Regions from separate parts of the Psychrobacillus sp. FSL H8-0484 genome, predicted to be linked through region 1. Evidence: riboswitches for the same ligand, from Rfam matches in the RefSeq annotation. Region 1 holds a riboswitch; each other region holds the start of a gene.
The links. Region 1 has a riboswitch for S-adenosylmethionine ahead of MHH81_RS02665 (methionine biosynthesis PLP-dependent protein). Riboswitches for the same ligand answer to the same signal wherever they lie in the genome.
Positions count from the first base shown of each region.

Region 1 (5,409 bases):
TAATTCAAATTTTCCAGCAGGAAGAAATGTTAAAAATGGAACCAACAGTAGAACAACTCGCCCGGTTGGATGGACAGAAAATTTGGGTTGAAATCATTGCAATTCCAGTTAAGTATGAGCATGAAGTGGTTATTCAAGCTATACTTCGGGATGTTACCGTAAGAAAATACTATGAAGATCAGTTAACTTATATGGCAACTCATGACCCAATGACAGAAGTGGTGAATAGAAGTACATTTCTAGTAGACTTGGGTAAAGCGATTGAGGAAGCAAAGATATCTGGAGAAATGTTTGCATTACTATTTATTGATTTGGACAAATTCAAGGAGATAAATGATTCGCTTGGTCACGGTATTGGAGATACCCTACTTATCCAGTTTGCTAAAAGGATGAAAGAAAACATTCGTCATCGGGATGTAGTAGGAAGAATCGGCGGGGATGAGTTTCTTATATTATTAAGAGATATTGATAAGGGCAAAGTGGAGGCTTTAGTTAAGAGAATGCACGATCATTTTAGCCAGCCGTATTTAATCAAAGACCAAGAGCTTCTTTCCACATCTAGTATCGGGATTGCAATGTATCCAGTTGACGGAGAAAGTCCAAAAGTATTAATGCAAAAAGCAGATATTGCGCTCTATAAAGCGAAAGAACAGCGTAATCATGTCGAATTTCATAGTACTTGAAAAACCCTAGTAGGCCGAATATGTATTTATTTGGTCTACTAGGGTTTTTATTTCTATTAAAGTTCCACAGGTGTCTCTTTCTTAAAAAAGCAAGGAACATACATTAGAATACGAGGGAGTGCTAACGTTCGGGGCGTAGAAAACTTTCTACATGATCTGCCTTAAATGGAGCTGTTAGAGTTAATTGATTTGTCATGTTAACTTCTTACTTTCTGTTTTTGTTCTGTAGCTACTTGAAGTGCTTGCTCGAAATCTGCGATTAAATCATCTACATGTTCTAAACCTACAGAGAATCGAAGAAGCCCATCTGTAATTCCTCGTTTTTCCCGTTCTTCCTGTGGCATTGCAGCATGGGACATTGTTGCAGGGTAAGAAAGAATAGATTCCACGCCCCCAAGGCTTACAGCAAATACTGGGATTTGTACATGGTCAACAAATGCTTTAGTTGTAGCTTTATCTGGTAGACGGAAGGAAAGCACTGCTCCAGAACTTGTAGATTGTTTTGCATGGATTTCATTTCCTGGATGAGTAGGTAGTCCAGGATAAAAAACTTCTTCTACTAATGGATGGTTAACTAAATAGTCTACCATTTTCTTAGCAGATTCCGTTGATTTCTCGAAACGAACACTAGTTGTTTTAATGCCTTGAATTAAAGAATACGAATCCTGTGCTCCCAAAATAGCACCGAAAGAGTTTTGGATAAATGCTAATCTTTTGCCTAACGCTTCATCATTGGTGACAGCAAGTCCGGCAATAATATCACTATGACCGGATAGAAATTTTGTAGCACTATGTAATACTATATCTACGCCAAAATCTAACGGACGTTGGTAGAGCGGTGTCATAAATGTGTTGTCTAGAAATGTAAGACAATCATGTGCTTTTGCTAAATCAACCATACTAGAAATATCCGTAATCCCTAAGCGTGGGTTAGATGGAGTTTCTACATATATTAATTTTGTATTGGATCTAATTGCGTGTTTAACATCTTCTAAATTGGATAAATCCACAAATGTATGCTCAATACCGAAACGAGGTAATACTTCCGTGACAAATCGGAAAGTACCACCATATACATCTTCCGTGATGACGATATGATCTCCAGCTGATAACAACATAAAAGCAGAGGAGATAGCTGCAAGACCAGAAGCAAAGGCAAATCCTCTTGTACCACCTTCCAGCTCCGCAATTGTTTTTTCTAATGCATCTCTAGTAGGATTCCCCGATCGGCTATAGTCGTAAGGACCAAAACTGTCGAAATTTTCTTGATGAAAAGTAGACGATAAGTAAATCGGTACATTCACTGCACCTGTTTTTTGTTCAAAATCTCCTCGTGTCGAAGCGGTTATTAGGCTAGTTTCTAAATGTGTATTAGTGCCCTTCATTATATTTTCACTTCACTTTCTAGAGCTGTGAAAACTTGTTTCAAATCTGTCATTAAATCTTCTGCTTCCTCCACGCCAACCGAGAAGCGTAAAAGACTATTATCCACACCACGTGCATTACGTTCTTCTTCTGGAATCTCCGCGTGCGTTTGGGTAGCTGGATATGTGATGAAGCTTTCAACTCCACCAAGACTTTCGGCGAAGACGATTAATTGAAGTCCTTCTAGGAAAGGCCCAACCCACTCACTTTTTTGTAAGCGGAAGGAAAGCATACCGCCTTTTCCAGGATAAAGAACATCTTTAACTGCTGATTCGTTTTGTAGGAATTTTACAATTTTTTTTGCATTTGCGTCATGTTGTTTCATTCGTAAGTGAAGTGTCTTTAACCCTCTAATTAATAACCATGAATCAAATGGAGATAGTACTGCGCCAGCTGCATTATGATTTGCAAATAACTTTTCACTTAATTCTGCACCACTTGTCACAACAAGGCCAGCAAGCACGTCGTTATGCCCACCAATATATTTCGTACCACTATGAATGACGATGTGTGCACCTAGTTCAATAGGGCGTTGTAAGTAGGGAGTTAAAAATGTGTTATCTACAATGAGTAATAAATGATGCTGTTTAGCTAATTTTGCATATTGATGAATATCAATTTCCTGCATTAAGGGATTTGTAGGTGATTCAATAAAAATTGCTTTTGTATTTTTAGTAAGTAGCGATTCCACTTCTTCTACGGATTCGAACTTTGCATATGTAGTATGGATATTGTAGGAATTTGCGTACTGATTAAACAAGCGATACGTCCCGCCATAAAGGTCTTCTGGAGCGATTAATTCATCTCCAGAACGGAAGAGAGATAATACTAATTGAATGGCTGCCATACCGGAACTACAGGCGAAACCAGCATCTCCACCTTCCAGTTTTGCAATTCCTTCTTCTAAAATTGCTCGAGTAGGGTTTTTAGTACGTGTATAGTCATAACCTGTAGACTGACCAAGTCCGTTATGTTTATATGCGGTGGATAAATAAATCGGTGGATTAACTGCACCAGTCTTTGCATCACTGTGGTTACCTAATTGAACTAACTGTGTTTCTATACTCTTTTTAGTCAATGCTAATCATCCTCTACTATTAAAATAAGAAATCGTAAGTGCCTATTACTGCTACGAGGCGGCTCTCCAGCCAATGTAGCTACATTCTTTAGAAACGAGTAACCACACGAGTATTAGGAGGGCACTGAAAAACTCTATTACAGAATTTTTCATGATAAATATTTGATGTAACAATACTGTGTACTATAGGATTTAGCACGGCGGCGTGAGACTCCGGTGGGAAAGCGAGACAGCTGAGACCCCGCACAAAGCGTAGCGTAGGAGGCTCGGCGCTCGCCCACGGAAAGCGAACAGAGCCGTTCTAAATCCAATTAGCGGATATTTATTAGGAATTTTATTAGAACACCACTTTTTCAGTGCTCTCAGTATTAGGTGCTGGGGTCTGGATAGTTACTATGTAGAAAAGTTATACTTTCGGACCAATTAAAAAGAGGATTCTCTAATAAGAAGAGAATCCTCAATAATATACTGAAGTTAGTCCTCTTATCTTCAAGACGGTTACCGTCTATTGGAATTAGCACCACACCTATATTTGGCTGGTTGCTGAGACATCTTTGGGCCAATCCCTCCGTCTCTCTTGATAAGAAATAAATATTAAATTTTCTAAATGTTAATTTAAATCAGTTTACCATGGTAAAAATGCAAATACAAGCTGGAAATTTAAGACTTCATCTCAGATTAATAAGAGAAACCATTGCTTTCCAATTTTATTTTTTCCCTGCTTTCTTCTTATTACCTTGGTAGTAATTAAGATTTCATCTGGAATTAGTATACCTATTAGTAGGAAAAATAATGCTTGCCCAATTATCTTAAAGTAGGCATATGTCCGTTACTTGAATTACTCCAAGACATATAGATACATGGATAATACAAAAAAGGGGGTTAAAAGTAAATGGATAAAGAAATGTTGCATTCTCTAGTTAATTCCACGATTAAAGTAGATAGAGGTGGTCCAGAATCCCGTGTCGGTAAGCTACTTGCAGCAGAAGAAGATCATATTACAGTGCTTACTGCAGAGGACGGGGTTATTTATTATTATACACATCACATTAAGAGTCTAACTGTTAATGCGAAAAATGAGGTACAACTTGATCTTCAAGTTCCTGAGGATTTTGTGTTCATTCAAGCTAAAGACTATAAGAGTGTATTAAAAGCTTTACAATACAAATGGGTAAAAATTAATCGTGGTGGTCCAGAAACACTAGAGGGAATTATGGATGAAGTACATGACGATTTTATAACAATTGTGTTAAACGAAGAAGTTATTAGGATTTCCATGTTTCATATGCGTAACATCAGCTACGGGGTAAAAATTGAGAAATCCAAAGATGATGAAAATGCAAATAAAGATGATGAAAAAGCAAAAAAAGCAGAGGGAAATAAAAAATAAGAGAGAAAAATTAGATTTTTATTTATTCGTCGTTTCTGCTAGTCAGAATCGGCGAATTCTAAACATAATAATTTCGAATTTCTTGGCCTATTATGCTTAAATGGGCTTTTATCCCTTACCTAGTTATCCCTTGATACATATAGATACTAGAATAATAAAAAAGGCGGTCGGGATATTATGGAAAACGATATGATGCTATTCTTCGTTAATGAAATAGTTAAAATAGATAGGGGTGGTCCAGAATCCCGTGTCGGTAAGCTACTTGCAGTAGAAAAGGATTACATTACATTGCTTACTAAAGAGGATGGAATTATCTATTATAATAGACACCACATCAAGAGTTTAACACATAACGCTAAAAATTTAGTACAACTCGATATGGAGTTAGAGGATTTTGAGTTTATACAGGCTAAAGATTTTGCGAGTGTTTTAGAATGCTTAAGATATCGATGGGTAAAAATTAACCGCGGTGGACCTGAAATGCTAGAGGGTATAATGGATGAGGTTAATGAACATTTTGTAACCATTATATCAAACGAAGAAGTAGTTCGTTTTTCGATGTTCCATATGCGTAACGTCAGTCATAAAGCAATAGTTGGAAACCAGAAGCAACATGAAAAAGAAATTTCCAGTGATCAAACAAATAAGAACGAAAAAGGAAAAGAAGAAAAGACAAGTAATGATGAAAAAGTAAATATAGAAGAAAAGGTAAATAAGGACGTAAAAATGAATCACGAGGAAATACTAGGTAAAGAAGAAAAACCGCATCATGAGAAAAAAATAAATAAGTTGAGGGAAAGACTTACAAGAAGCATAAATGAAAATGAATAGCT
Region 1 is NZ_JBBOSZ010000001.1:555,958-561,366, forward strand. It holds gene MHH81_RS02655 (sensor domain-containing diguanylate cyclase) at 1-683, shown strand, start outside; gene metC (cystathionine beta-lyase) at 881-2,068, opposite strand; gene MHH81_RS02665 (methionine biosynthesis PLP-dependent protein) at 2,068-3,186, opposite strand; SAM riboswitch class I at 3,667-3,773, opposite strand; gene MHH81_RS02670 (hypothetical protein) at 4,079-4,576, shown strand; gene MHH81_RS02675 (hypothetical protein) at 4,754-5,407, shown strand.

Region 2 (5,409 bases), 3.5 Mb from region 1:
AACCTTGTTCGCTTGCTCCCCAGCCTTCGATAAACTCATGTAAGTCATTTGTTGTCACCGTTTCTGCTGGTAGTTTTTCTGCGTCAACAAAAACTGGTTCTAGGACAACTCTTTCCTCTGGAGTCTCTCCATTTATTTTTTGGAATAAATAGCGAACTTGAATACGCCCTATATCCATTGGATCTACAGCAGCTGAAGCAGCCCATGGACTATTTTCTTTTTGAATCATTTGTAAATCTTCATCGCTCATATCAATACTATAAACTTTTATATCCGTTCTACCTGCTTGTTCAATAGCACGTACTGCACCTTTTGCAAATTCATCCCAAGCCGCCCAAACAGCTGTAATTTCTCCCTCATTTGGATATTGTTTTAAAATTGCTTCCATTTGCGCTTGAGTGTCTAGTGCTGTATTTTGTGTAGCTGCACCGAAAGTTGCAATTTCCTTAATCCCTTGATTTTCTTTTAAAAATTGCTCATACGCAACTTGTCTTCTTTCCATTGGAGCAAAACCTGCTACCCATATTTTTACTATGTTAGCCTCTCCATTTGCATCGTTTGCTAATTTTTCTAAAGTCATTTCAGCCATCTTTTGATCACCTTGCTCTAATACTGTTATTCCTTCCACTTCCACGCCTGCATCAAAAGCTACTACTGGTATTCCTTTATCAACAGCATTTTGTACTCCTTGGTTAAGCGCTTCTTTTGTTCCATGATCGATTAATATTCCATCCATACCTTGGTTTACTGCTGCATCAAGGTTGGAAGCCATTTTAGCTAGATCCCCTTCAGAAGTAAACACCGTGACAGTTCCACCAAATTTCTCCACTTGCTCTTTTACACCTTCAATGTACTGAGCCGAGAAAGTACCGAGGTTTTGCTGCATAACTAATGCAATTTTCTTACCTGCTAATGGATTATCGGAAACCGCCGATTTAATGGAAGCGGGTGCTTCTTCCTTTGTTTCTCCTTTTGGTTGACATCCTGTTAAAAAGACACCAATTATTAATAGTACTGATAAGATCCAATGTATTTTTGTTTTCATGATCTTTCTCCTTTTTCTGTTCCCAATAAAGCGGGAATATTTTTAGTGTATTCCGGATAGATAATTCCTTTTTCTGTAATTATTGCTGTAATGTATTTGCCAGGTGTGACATCAAATGCAGGATTAAATACTTTTGTATTTAATGGGGCTACTTGCTTTCCTGCAACATGTGTTATTTCATCTGATGGACGTTCTTCAATCGGTATTTCTTTTCCATTTTCAATAGTTAAATCAAAAGTGGAAGACGGTGCAGCCACATAAAACGGAATTTGATATGCAGCCGCTAATAAAGCCAAGTTAAGTGTTCCAATTTTATTAGCAGTATCACCGTTTGCAACTATTCGGTCTGCTCCAACTATAATTGCTTCAATTCCTTTTGCACCGATTGTATGTGCGGCCATACTGTCTGTTATCAGCGTAACGTCAACACCTGATTGCTGAAGTTCCCAAACAGTCAGTCGTGAACCTTGAAATACTGGCCTAGTTTCACAAGCAAATACTTCAAACCGTTTTCCTCGTTCGCTTCCAAGATGGAAAGGGGCTAACGCAGTTCCATATTTTGCTGTTGCAATAGATCCTGCATTGCATATAGTCAAAACTTTCGTCTGATTTTCAAGTAAGGAGAGGGCAAATTCACCAATATTTCGGCATGATGCTTCGTCTTCCTTATGAATGACGATAGCTTCCTCTAACAACAGTTCCTTCGCTTCTTGTATAGTTGCTGCATCTTTAGCTACTCTTTGCAAACGATCTAACGCCCAAACTAAATTGACGGCTGTTGGTCTTGATTCCCCTAAATACAAGGCATCCTTTTCCAAATGCTGATAGAACTCTTCCAATGTATTTGTTTCGTAATGCTGAGCAGCTCTAGCTAAGCCATATGCAGCTGTAATACCAATAGCAGGAGCCCCTCGTACTTTTAAAGTAACAATTGCATCGTACACATCTTCTATTGTTTCTAGTGTTAAATAGTCAACTTCAAGAGGTAATTTCTGCTGATTTATAATTCTAAGTTTCTTATTGGTCCACTCTATCGATAACGGAATACTCATTTGTGTAACTCCTCAAGTAATGCAATTACTGCATGAATAGATTTAATTTCATTGCGTTTTAATATGAGTGCTTCCCCTATTTGTAAAGCCTGTTTTTTGAAAAGGATTCGTTTTTCGTCATCTGCAATCCCATCTAAATCCTTCACATGTGCTAACCCGATTGTACGTCGAATTAATTCACAACCAGCAAAGCCTAGTGTATCGGTGAAAATTTTATCCACTACGTACTCTTCAAATCCCTCAGTATCTTTATAGGATTCAATACCTTTTGATTTCCATAGTGTAGAAAAGTTGGATGAAAACACTTTCCACGTTTGTTCGATATGATCGAGAATCACAATTCGCTCTTCCGCTTCTCTTGTAATGGATTGCACCATAATATTTGCTAAAAATAACCCAACATCGAATCCCATAGGTCCATAAAAAGCAAACTCTGGGTCTATCACCTTCGTTTCAGTTTCGCTAGCAAAAATACTTCCTGTATGTAAATCTCCATGAAGTAATGCTTCCGCTTCCGTCAAGAAACTTTTCTTCAATTTCGCGACTTCCAATTTTAAGGGCCCATTATTCCAAATAGCTTCCACTTCTTCTCTCAACGAAGGTTCATAGTCATTTGTATCGTGATCAAAAAATGGATCCGTGAAAATAAGATCTTCTGTAATTTTACATAGCTCTGGATTTGAAAACTCGGACACTAGTCGTTTTTTTTCAAACGGGTGTAATGCAAAATCAGATGTATGGAAAAGCGTTTGAGCAAGATACTCCCCAATATCCTTTGATAGCTTCGGATAAGATTCATAATGAATTAATCCTTCCCGTGCAATTTTTAAATGGGATAAATCCTCCATAACCGTAATTGCAAGTTCCTCGTCGCTCGCGTATACAGTCGGAACCAATCCAGTCGCAAATTCACCGTGTTTTTTTAATGCATTTGCTTCAATTACGGCACGTTTTAACGTTAGTGGCCAGCTTTCTCCAATCACTTTTGCATATGGCAATGCCTGTTTGATAATGAGACTTTTCTCTCCATTACATTCCTTTATGTGAAACACATAATTTAGGTTACCATCCCCAATTTCGCGACAATCTAACTCCGAGTCCTTTGGAAAGAAATTCAGTTCTTTCGCATATAAAATTGCACGATCTTCTGTTAATGATTCATATTGATTTTTTGTAGTTATCATCATTCTTCTCTACCTTTCATTTACAAAATAAAAAGCCTCTTTCAAAAGAAAGAGGCGTAGAATAAGAGACTTCTCGCCTCTTATCTTTCAGAAAGTTACCTTTCTGATGGAATTAGCACCGTGCCTTACGAGAATATTCATCTCAGCGCGAAAAGCGCCCCGTTTCACAACGGTATTATGGTCGGTTGCTGGGCTTCATCGGGCCATTACCCTCTGCCTGCTCTTGATAAGAGTGCTATTACTTACAAATTTATGCTATTTGAAATGAATCCTAGCATATTAGAAAAAGAGTTGTCAATAATTTAATTCAATAAAAAAAACATTCTAAAAATTCTATTGACAATGTTTCTGTTGCATGAAATAATCATAATTAATTTGACAAAACTAATCTCAATTGAATAAATTTTTCTTATTTAGAGCAGGTGGAGGGACAAGCCCTATGATACCCGGCAACCGGTCTAGTTACTAGACACGGTGCTAATTCTTGCAGTCCATTGACTGGGAAATAAGAAGTCGTTAAACCTTTAACCTCTTCTTATTTGAAGAGGTTTTTTATTTCTAGAAAAGCGAAAGGCTCCGGCTTAGCCCGCAACTGCGACGAGCTTTGCAGAAGCCCTTGAGCCAAAGTGAAGTTGATTTTATCTTAAAGGATTGTGATGAATAATGAGTAGTGTAACCTCTCTTTATCAGGTGTACGGTAAGCCCGGATCTTTTGAAAAAAAAGCAGAGGGTATCGCACTTGGTTTAACAGTTGGATCCTGGACGGACTTACCATTACTTGAACAGGAACAATTAAAACAGCATAAAGGAAATGTTGTTTCGATTACAGAATTTGAGCATATTCACCATCCGCTCAAACCAGACCAAATCAAAGCGGAAATAAAAATAGAATATCCTAGTGCTAATTTCTCGGCAGATTTACCAGCCATTTTAACAACTGTTTTTGGCAAACTATCGCTCGATGGTGAAGTGAAGCTTTTAGATTTAGAATTTTCTCCAGAGCTTTTGACTAACTTTCCAGGACCAAGATTCGGTATTGATAGTATCCGTGAGCTACTAGGGGTGTATGGCCGCCCCCTCATCATGAGTATATTCAAGGGAGTAATTGGTCGAGATATTAATTACTTAGCAGATCAACTTCGACACCAAGCGCTCGGAGGAGTTGATCTCGTAAAAGATGATGAAATTCTTTTTGACAATCCGCTTACTCCTTTTGAGAAACGTGTCACAACTGCTCAAGAAGTATTGCATCAAGTGTATGAAGAAACCGGACACCGAACGCTCTATGCCGTTAACTTATCTGGACGAACATCCGGATTAAAAGCAAAAGCACAAAAAGCAAAAGAACTTGGAGCAGATGCTCTTTTATTTAACGTCCATGCATATGGCCTTGATGTACTTCAAGAACTAGTGGAAGACCCGAATATCCAATTACCGTTTATGGCGCATCCCGCTTATAGCGGTGCATTCACATCTTCCCCATTTTACGGGGTTGCGACTCCACTACTACTTGGAAAATTAACACGTTATGCAGGAGCAGATTTTTCATTATTCCCTTCACCTTATGGTAGCGTTGCACTAGAAAAAACAGCTGCACTCTCGCTTGGTGAAGAATTGACCAAAGTAAGTACAGTAAAACGAAGCTTTCCAGTACCTTCTGCAGGTATTCACCCCGGCTTAGTTCCGCTATTAATCGAGGACTATGGAATCGATAGCATTATTAATGCTGGTGGAGGCGTCCATGGTCATCCTGCAGGTGCTACTGGAGGAGGACTCGCTTTTAGGCAAGCTGTATCGGCTGTACTTGACGGAATTCCTCTTTCAGAAGCTGCAAAACAATATAGTGAATTAAAAAAAGCAATTGAACTGTGGGGGTAAGCATTATGAGCAAGCTAGTCATCTTTTGTGATTTTGATGGCACTATTACAATTCAAGACAATATTATCTCTATCATGAAAAAATTCGCTCCTCCCGAATACTTGCCGATCAAAGAGAATATTTTAGGACAAAAGCAATCTATCCGTGAAGGTGTAGCAGAAATGTTTGCTCTGTTACCCGCTTCTTTAAAGGATCAAATCGTTTCCTATTTGTTAGAGCAAGCACAAATTCGAGAAGGATTTGCTGAATT
Region 2 is NZ_JBBOSZ010000001.1:4,069,225-4,074,633, forward strand. It holds gene MHH81_RS20125 (sugar ABC transporter substrate-binding protein) at 1-1,045, opposite strand, end outside; gene mtnA (S-methyl-5-thioribose-1-phosphate isomerase) at 1,042-2,097, opposite strand; gene mtnK (S-methyl-5-thioribose kinase) at 2,094-3,284, opposite strand; SAM riboswitch class I at 3,359-3,514, opposite strand; SAM riboswitch class I at 3,688-3,793, shown strand; gene MHH81_RS20140 (2,3-diketo-5-methylthiopentyl-1-phosphate enolase) at 3,945-5,159, shown strand; gene MHH81_RS20145 (2-hydroxy-3-keto-5-methylthiopentenyl-1-phosphate phosphatase) at 5,165-5,409, shown strand, end outside.
Region 2: linked by a shared signal. The riboswitch ahead of MHH81_RS20140 (2,3-diketo-5-methylthiopentyl-1-phosphate enolase) and the one ahead of MHH81_RS02665 (methionine biosynthesis PLP-dependent protein) in region 1 are both predicted to bind S-adenosylmethionine.

Region 3 (5,409 bases), 380 kb from region 1:
TAAGTCTTCTCTTTTTTCATTCACAATATGATAAATCCCTTGGCCAACTGTTCCAAAACCTAAGATTGCCGCTTTTATTTTTGCCATACTTTCTCCTCCAAATGAATCTGCACAATTGAGTTCAAATATTCATATTCTAATAAAACACCAACCGAACATTGATTGACTATTTTACATATTGTAGACTATTTTCTCTCAACTAACAACAAAATTCTATCTAGAGAGGACATTTGTTTTCCCTACGAGTACTTTATCTAGTGCGTTTTGCAAGTCTTCCACTGCTTCTAACCCTACAGACAAGCGAATTAAGTCCTCTGTAACACCTGATCTTACTAAGTCTTCAGGAGTTAATTGTTGGTGTGTGGTAGATGCAGGGTGAATAATTAACGATTTTGCATCACCTACGTTTGCTACATGCGACCAAATTTCAATGTTATCGATAATATGTCGGCCAGCTTCTTTTCCACCCTTTACCCCAAATGTAAGAATCGAACCAAAGCCATTGTATAAATACTTTTGTGCCAGTTCATAAGATGGATGCTCTTCTAATCCTAAGTAGTTAACCCATTCAACACCCTCGTGATTGGATAAATAATCTGCAATTTTTTGAGCGTTTTCATTGTGCTTAGGAACGCGTAAATGAAGTGTTTCTAACCCTTGAAGGAAAGAAAATGCTGCATCTGGGCTTAAGGATGGACCAAAATCACGAAGCAATTGAACGCGTAGTTTAATCGCAAATGCTACGGTAGGCACATCAATGCCATATCGCAAGCCGTGATAGGTTACGTCTGGTTCTGTGAATCCAGGGAACTTCTCTGAATCCCAATTAAAGTTTCCTCCGTCTACTACTACTCCTCCGATTGTTGTACCGTGACCACCAATCCATTTCGTCGCAGAGTGGATGACTACATGAGCACCGTGTTTAATCGGATTCGAGCCATATGGTGTTGCGAATGTATTATCTACTAAAAGAGGAACTCCTACTTCATTTGCAATCGCTGCCACTTTTTGAACATCTAACACGTTCAAACTTGGGTTACCAATAATCTCAGCGAAAAATCCTTTTGTTTTTTCTGTAACTGCTGCTCGGAAATTTTCTGGGTCTGTGGAATCTACAAATTTAACTGTAATTCCATAGCGTGGCAATGTATGTGCAAATAAATTAAAGGTACCACCGTACAAGTTTTCCGCTGCAATGATTTCGTCTCCTGCTCCCGCAATATTCAAAATAGAAAATGCAATTGCTGCCATTCCAGAAGAAAGGGCAACTGCTGCTGTTCCACCTTCTAGTAGAGCAATTCGCTGTTCAAAAACATCTACAGTAGGATTTGTAATACGAGAGTAAATATTACCAAATTCTTTTAAAGCAAATAAATTTTGTGCATGCTCTGTGTCACGAAATACAAAAGAAGTCGTTTTGTGAATTGGAACTGCTCGTGAACCTGTTACTGGATCTGGTTGTTGACCACCGTGTAAAAGAAGTGTTTCTGGTTGAAGATTTGTCATTTGAATTCCTCCTAGAAAGTAGTTTAGATGGATACTTCGGAGACGGGAGAGGATTGAGAACAAACAAAAACCCCTCTTCAATTTAGAAGAGGGGTGCGATTTCGCATGTTCCTCCTCTTATCTTCCAAATTCGTAACCTGAATTTGTAGGATGTAGCACCTTTCCAAGTTTAGAACTTGTTGGTTGCCGGGCATCGTAGGGCCTAGTCCCTCCGCCACTCTTGATAAGAGTATTAGATTATTTTTCCATCTTGTTACACAGTATATGATTCTATTTATCTGTTCGTCAAGTGTTTTTCACAAAAATTCTGAAACTTCTTTGTACTTGATACGTTTAATATAGTGGAATACTTTTTGGGGAGTGACATACGATGGTAATTTGGAGTATTAGCATCATAGTAATTAGCTATTTAATTGGAGCTATGCATGGTTCAAAGGTAGCCCAATTTTTTAGTGGAGTGAATATTAAAAAAGAAGGCTTAAAAAACTCTGGTGCCTCCAATGCAGCAATTGTTCTTGGAATGAAGTACGGGATGTTAGTTGCAGCAATCGATATTTTAAAAGGTGTGTTCGTTATTATCGGTGTCCGCTTTTTTACAGAGCAATTTGCTACTTTTTCAATTATCGAGTTGGATTTATTGCTTTATCTAGCTGGTGCCGCAGTCATTTTAGGACATAACTTCCCTATTTACACTCGTTTTAAAGGTGGAAAAGGGACTGCATCCATTATTGGTGTGCTTCTGGCTATTCATTGGCCTATTGGGCTAATCGGTCTTTTATTATTAATTGGTGCTACTTTTTTAACAGATTATTTATTAATTGGTGTATTTGTATTTTACTTTGTATTTGTGGGTGCTTCTATTTGGACTGCAGATGGAGTTGCACCAATTGCAATTGCTGCACTTTTATTATTCATGGCGTCTATTTTGCATATCGAAAACTTCCAACGCTTAGCTAGGAAAGAAGAGCCAAGGATATCTGCATTTCTAAGGAAAAAGAAGACTTCCATGTAAATGAAATGGGTGATTTGCATAAACAAAAAGAAGAGGTGGATTGTGCTTATACCTTTATTAGTGATTGCTTCTAGCGGAATCGGTATGTGGATGCTTACTAGTAAATGGATCAATGATGGACTGGAACCTAAAGCAGATGGCTCGAATGAATACGCCATCGTTTTTGGTGCCAAAGTGAAGGTAGGCAATATCCCTTCCCTCGCGTTACGTTATAGATTGGAATCTGCACTAACTTATGCTACAGAAAATCCGCATGTGAAGCTTGTATTGTCTGGTGGACAAGGACCGGACGAAGACATCGAAGAAGCTGCGGTCATGAAAGCTTTTCTATTGGAGCACGGAATAGCGGAAGATAGACTTATCGTAGAGGATCAATCTACTTCTACTTATGAGAATTTGCTATTTTCTCAAAAGCTCCTTCCGAAAAACGTAGAATCCGTAACGATTATTACAAGTGACTACCATTTACAACGTGCGAAAATTCTTGCAGAAGAGATCGATTGGGACGCAGATGTTGTAGCAGCTAAGACACCAAAAATTAGCGAAATGAAGTCGCGTTTACGTGAACGCGCTGCATTACTGAAAACCTATATTGTAGGGAAATGACTCCGAATGTGTACGTTTAGGGTCATTTTTTGTCGTGTTCATTTCCGTCGAGACCGCTCTCGTTTGTACACGCGGGCTCTCGCATAGACATGGTGAGCTCTCGTAAGAGTGTAATTGCTCTCGGATCAACCTAGATTGCTCTTGTTCGGACGCAATTTATCTAGCAAAGGATGATATTTCAACCTGTAAATAGTACTTTATTAATTCATTTAAAAAAGGCTTCCAATTCCTCGGAAGCCTTTCTATTTCAAATTTTCTTCGTATGGTATCCCTTATCCCCATATGGCTGTAATTGTTCCATCCATTTGTCCAATAGCTTTTCTAGTTCTTTCTTTTCAGACGTGGAATGATTTTTAGATGCTTTATATACTTCTATTTGCTCGATTTCAAATGCTTCTTTACCGAATTGTTTCCAATCTTCTTGGAGTAATCGATTAGTATGCGTTCCTGTTTCTAACGTGAATTTGGTGCCATTTAATGTTTTGAAGTTTCGTGTAGAAGCGACAAACTTTTTTCCGTTTTGTTTGTTCGTGATGACATAGATGCCACATTCTATTTTAATTTCTTTATACTCTTGTTTTAGTTCCTTTTTTCGCTCCATTTTTTATCCAATCCTCTACTTTAGTTTTTCACCCAGTACGCACTGCCGTCGTCTTTCCTATCTAAAAAGCCGTATTCGATTAGATAACGTCTTAAAGTGACGAAGTCAGCATATACATTTTTAAGTACTTCGTTTATTTCTTTTTCGCTGTAGATGCGTTCTAGTTCAAATCGTTTGATGATGACACGAAGTGTAGCCAGCTTTTGTTTTTCTTTCTTTGGAAATTTTACTAGCGGCCCGTCTATTCCTGCTGGGAAAAATTTCTTTTCAACCTCTTGCTGCTCTTCGGTTGTTATATTGTAACGGTCGTCCACCATCGTTGCATTTTTATGAAGTGGAAGAAAGGTTGGTGCATGGTCATCTTTTTCCTTCAACAATTCCATCATCGTTAAGAATATTTTTGCTTGGCGCTCTTTTTCCTTCAATACAAAGCGATGGTTGCGAATGGTTGATGCACTTCCAATATTTAATTCTAATTGTATTTCCGCATCGTTTTTGCCTTCATAAAATAATCGTAGGAGGCTATTTTGATGGTCGGTTAATCCAGTTAATTTTTTATTTAACCCGATTAGATAATGGAATACAGATCCATGCTCCGTTTCGATATGCCGTTTCATATAACGTTCTGCTTCATAGAGCACATTATTCTCAGGATAAATAAGCCCTTTCTCTACCTGTTCTCCACATAATAGGCAAACAAATACTTCTTTTTCTTCCATGTAACCTTGCCTTAATTGATTATCACCAGCATTCCAAAACAATTCTGAAATCTCCACCAATAAACACATCCAATCTTTGTTTGTTAATTTATAAACATTTTATAATATAGTCTATAAAAAATCAAATTAAGTTTAATAGTTGCAATTTATCTGAAAATATTAAACAATTAAGTTGTAAACGCTTTTATTCTAAGAAGCGATCGAGAGGAGAATACCTTTGGTTACATTTCAAGATTATGAGTACAAACGACCAAATTTAGAAGAAGACAAAGTAAAGTTTAGTGAGGCATTGGCAAAGTTTAAACAAGCTTCTTCAGTTGAAGAACAAAGTGCAACAATTAAAGAACTGAATGGACTTCGCAATGATTTTTCGACGCAATCTAATTTAGTTTACATTCGTGCATCTATTGATACGAATGATGAATTTTATCAAAAAGAACGTGATCATTTTGATGGAATACTTCCAGAGATAGAAGAGTTGGTTACGGAATATTACAAAGCACTTGTTGATTCACCTTTTAGAAAAGAATTAGAAGACAAATGGGGCAACCAATTATTTGATCTTGCTGATTTTCAAATCAAAGCCTTTTCTTCTGAAGTGATTTCACTTTTGCAAAAGGAAAATAAATTGTCTTCTGACTATTCGAAGCTTGTTGCTTCTGCACAAGTGGAATTTAACGGGGAAACATTGACACTTGCACAGCTTGGCCCATACGGAGAATCGACGGATCGTGATGTGCGTATAAAAGCTATGGAAACAAGATTCGGTTTCTTCCAAGAGCATGAAGCGAAGTTCGATGATATTTATGATCAGCTTGTAAAGGTACGTCATGAAATTGCTACGAAGCTTGGATATAAAAACTTTGTGGAGCTAGGCTATATCCGTATGAATCGAATCGATTATAATGCGGAGATGGTGAAAAAATTCCGTGATCAAGTTCGTGACTTTATCGTACCTGTTGCAA
Region 3 is NZ_JBBOSZ010000001.1:172,146-177,554, reverse strand. It holds gene MHH81_RS00925 (homoserine dehydrogenase) at 1-87, opposite strand, end outside; gene MHH81_RS00920 (O-acetylhomoserine aminocarboxypropyltransferase/cysteine synthase family protein) at 214-1,506, opposite strand; SAM riboswitch class I at 1,621-1,736, opposite strand; gene MHH81_RS00915 (glycerol-3-phosphate acyltransferase) at 1,877-2,518, shown strand; gene MHH81_RS00910 (YdcF family protein) at 2,561-3,124, shown strand; gene MHH81_RS00905 (GIY-YIG nuclease family protein) at 3,372-3,725, opposite strand; gene MHH81_RS00900 (DUF2087 domain-containing protein) at 3,746-4,501, opposite strand; gene MHH81_RS00895 (M3 family oligoendopeptidase) at 4,662-5,409, shown strand, end outside.
Region 3: linked by a shared signal. The riboswitch ahead of MHH81_RS00920 (O-acetylhomoserine aminocarboxypropyltransferase/cysteine synthase family protein) and the one ahead of MHH81_RS02665 (methionine biosynthesis PLP-dependent protein) in region 1 are both predicted to bind S-adenosylmethionine.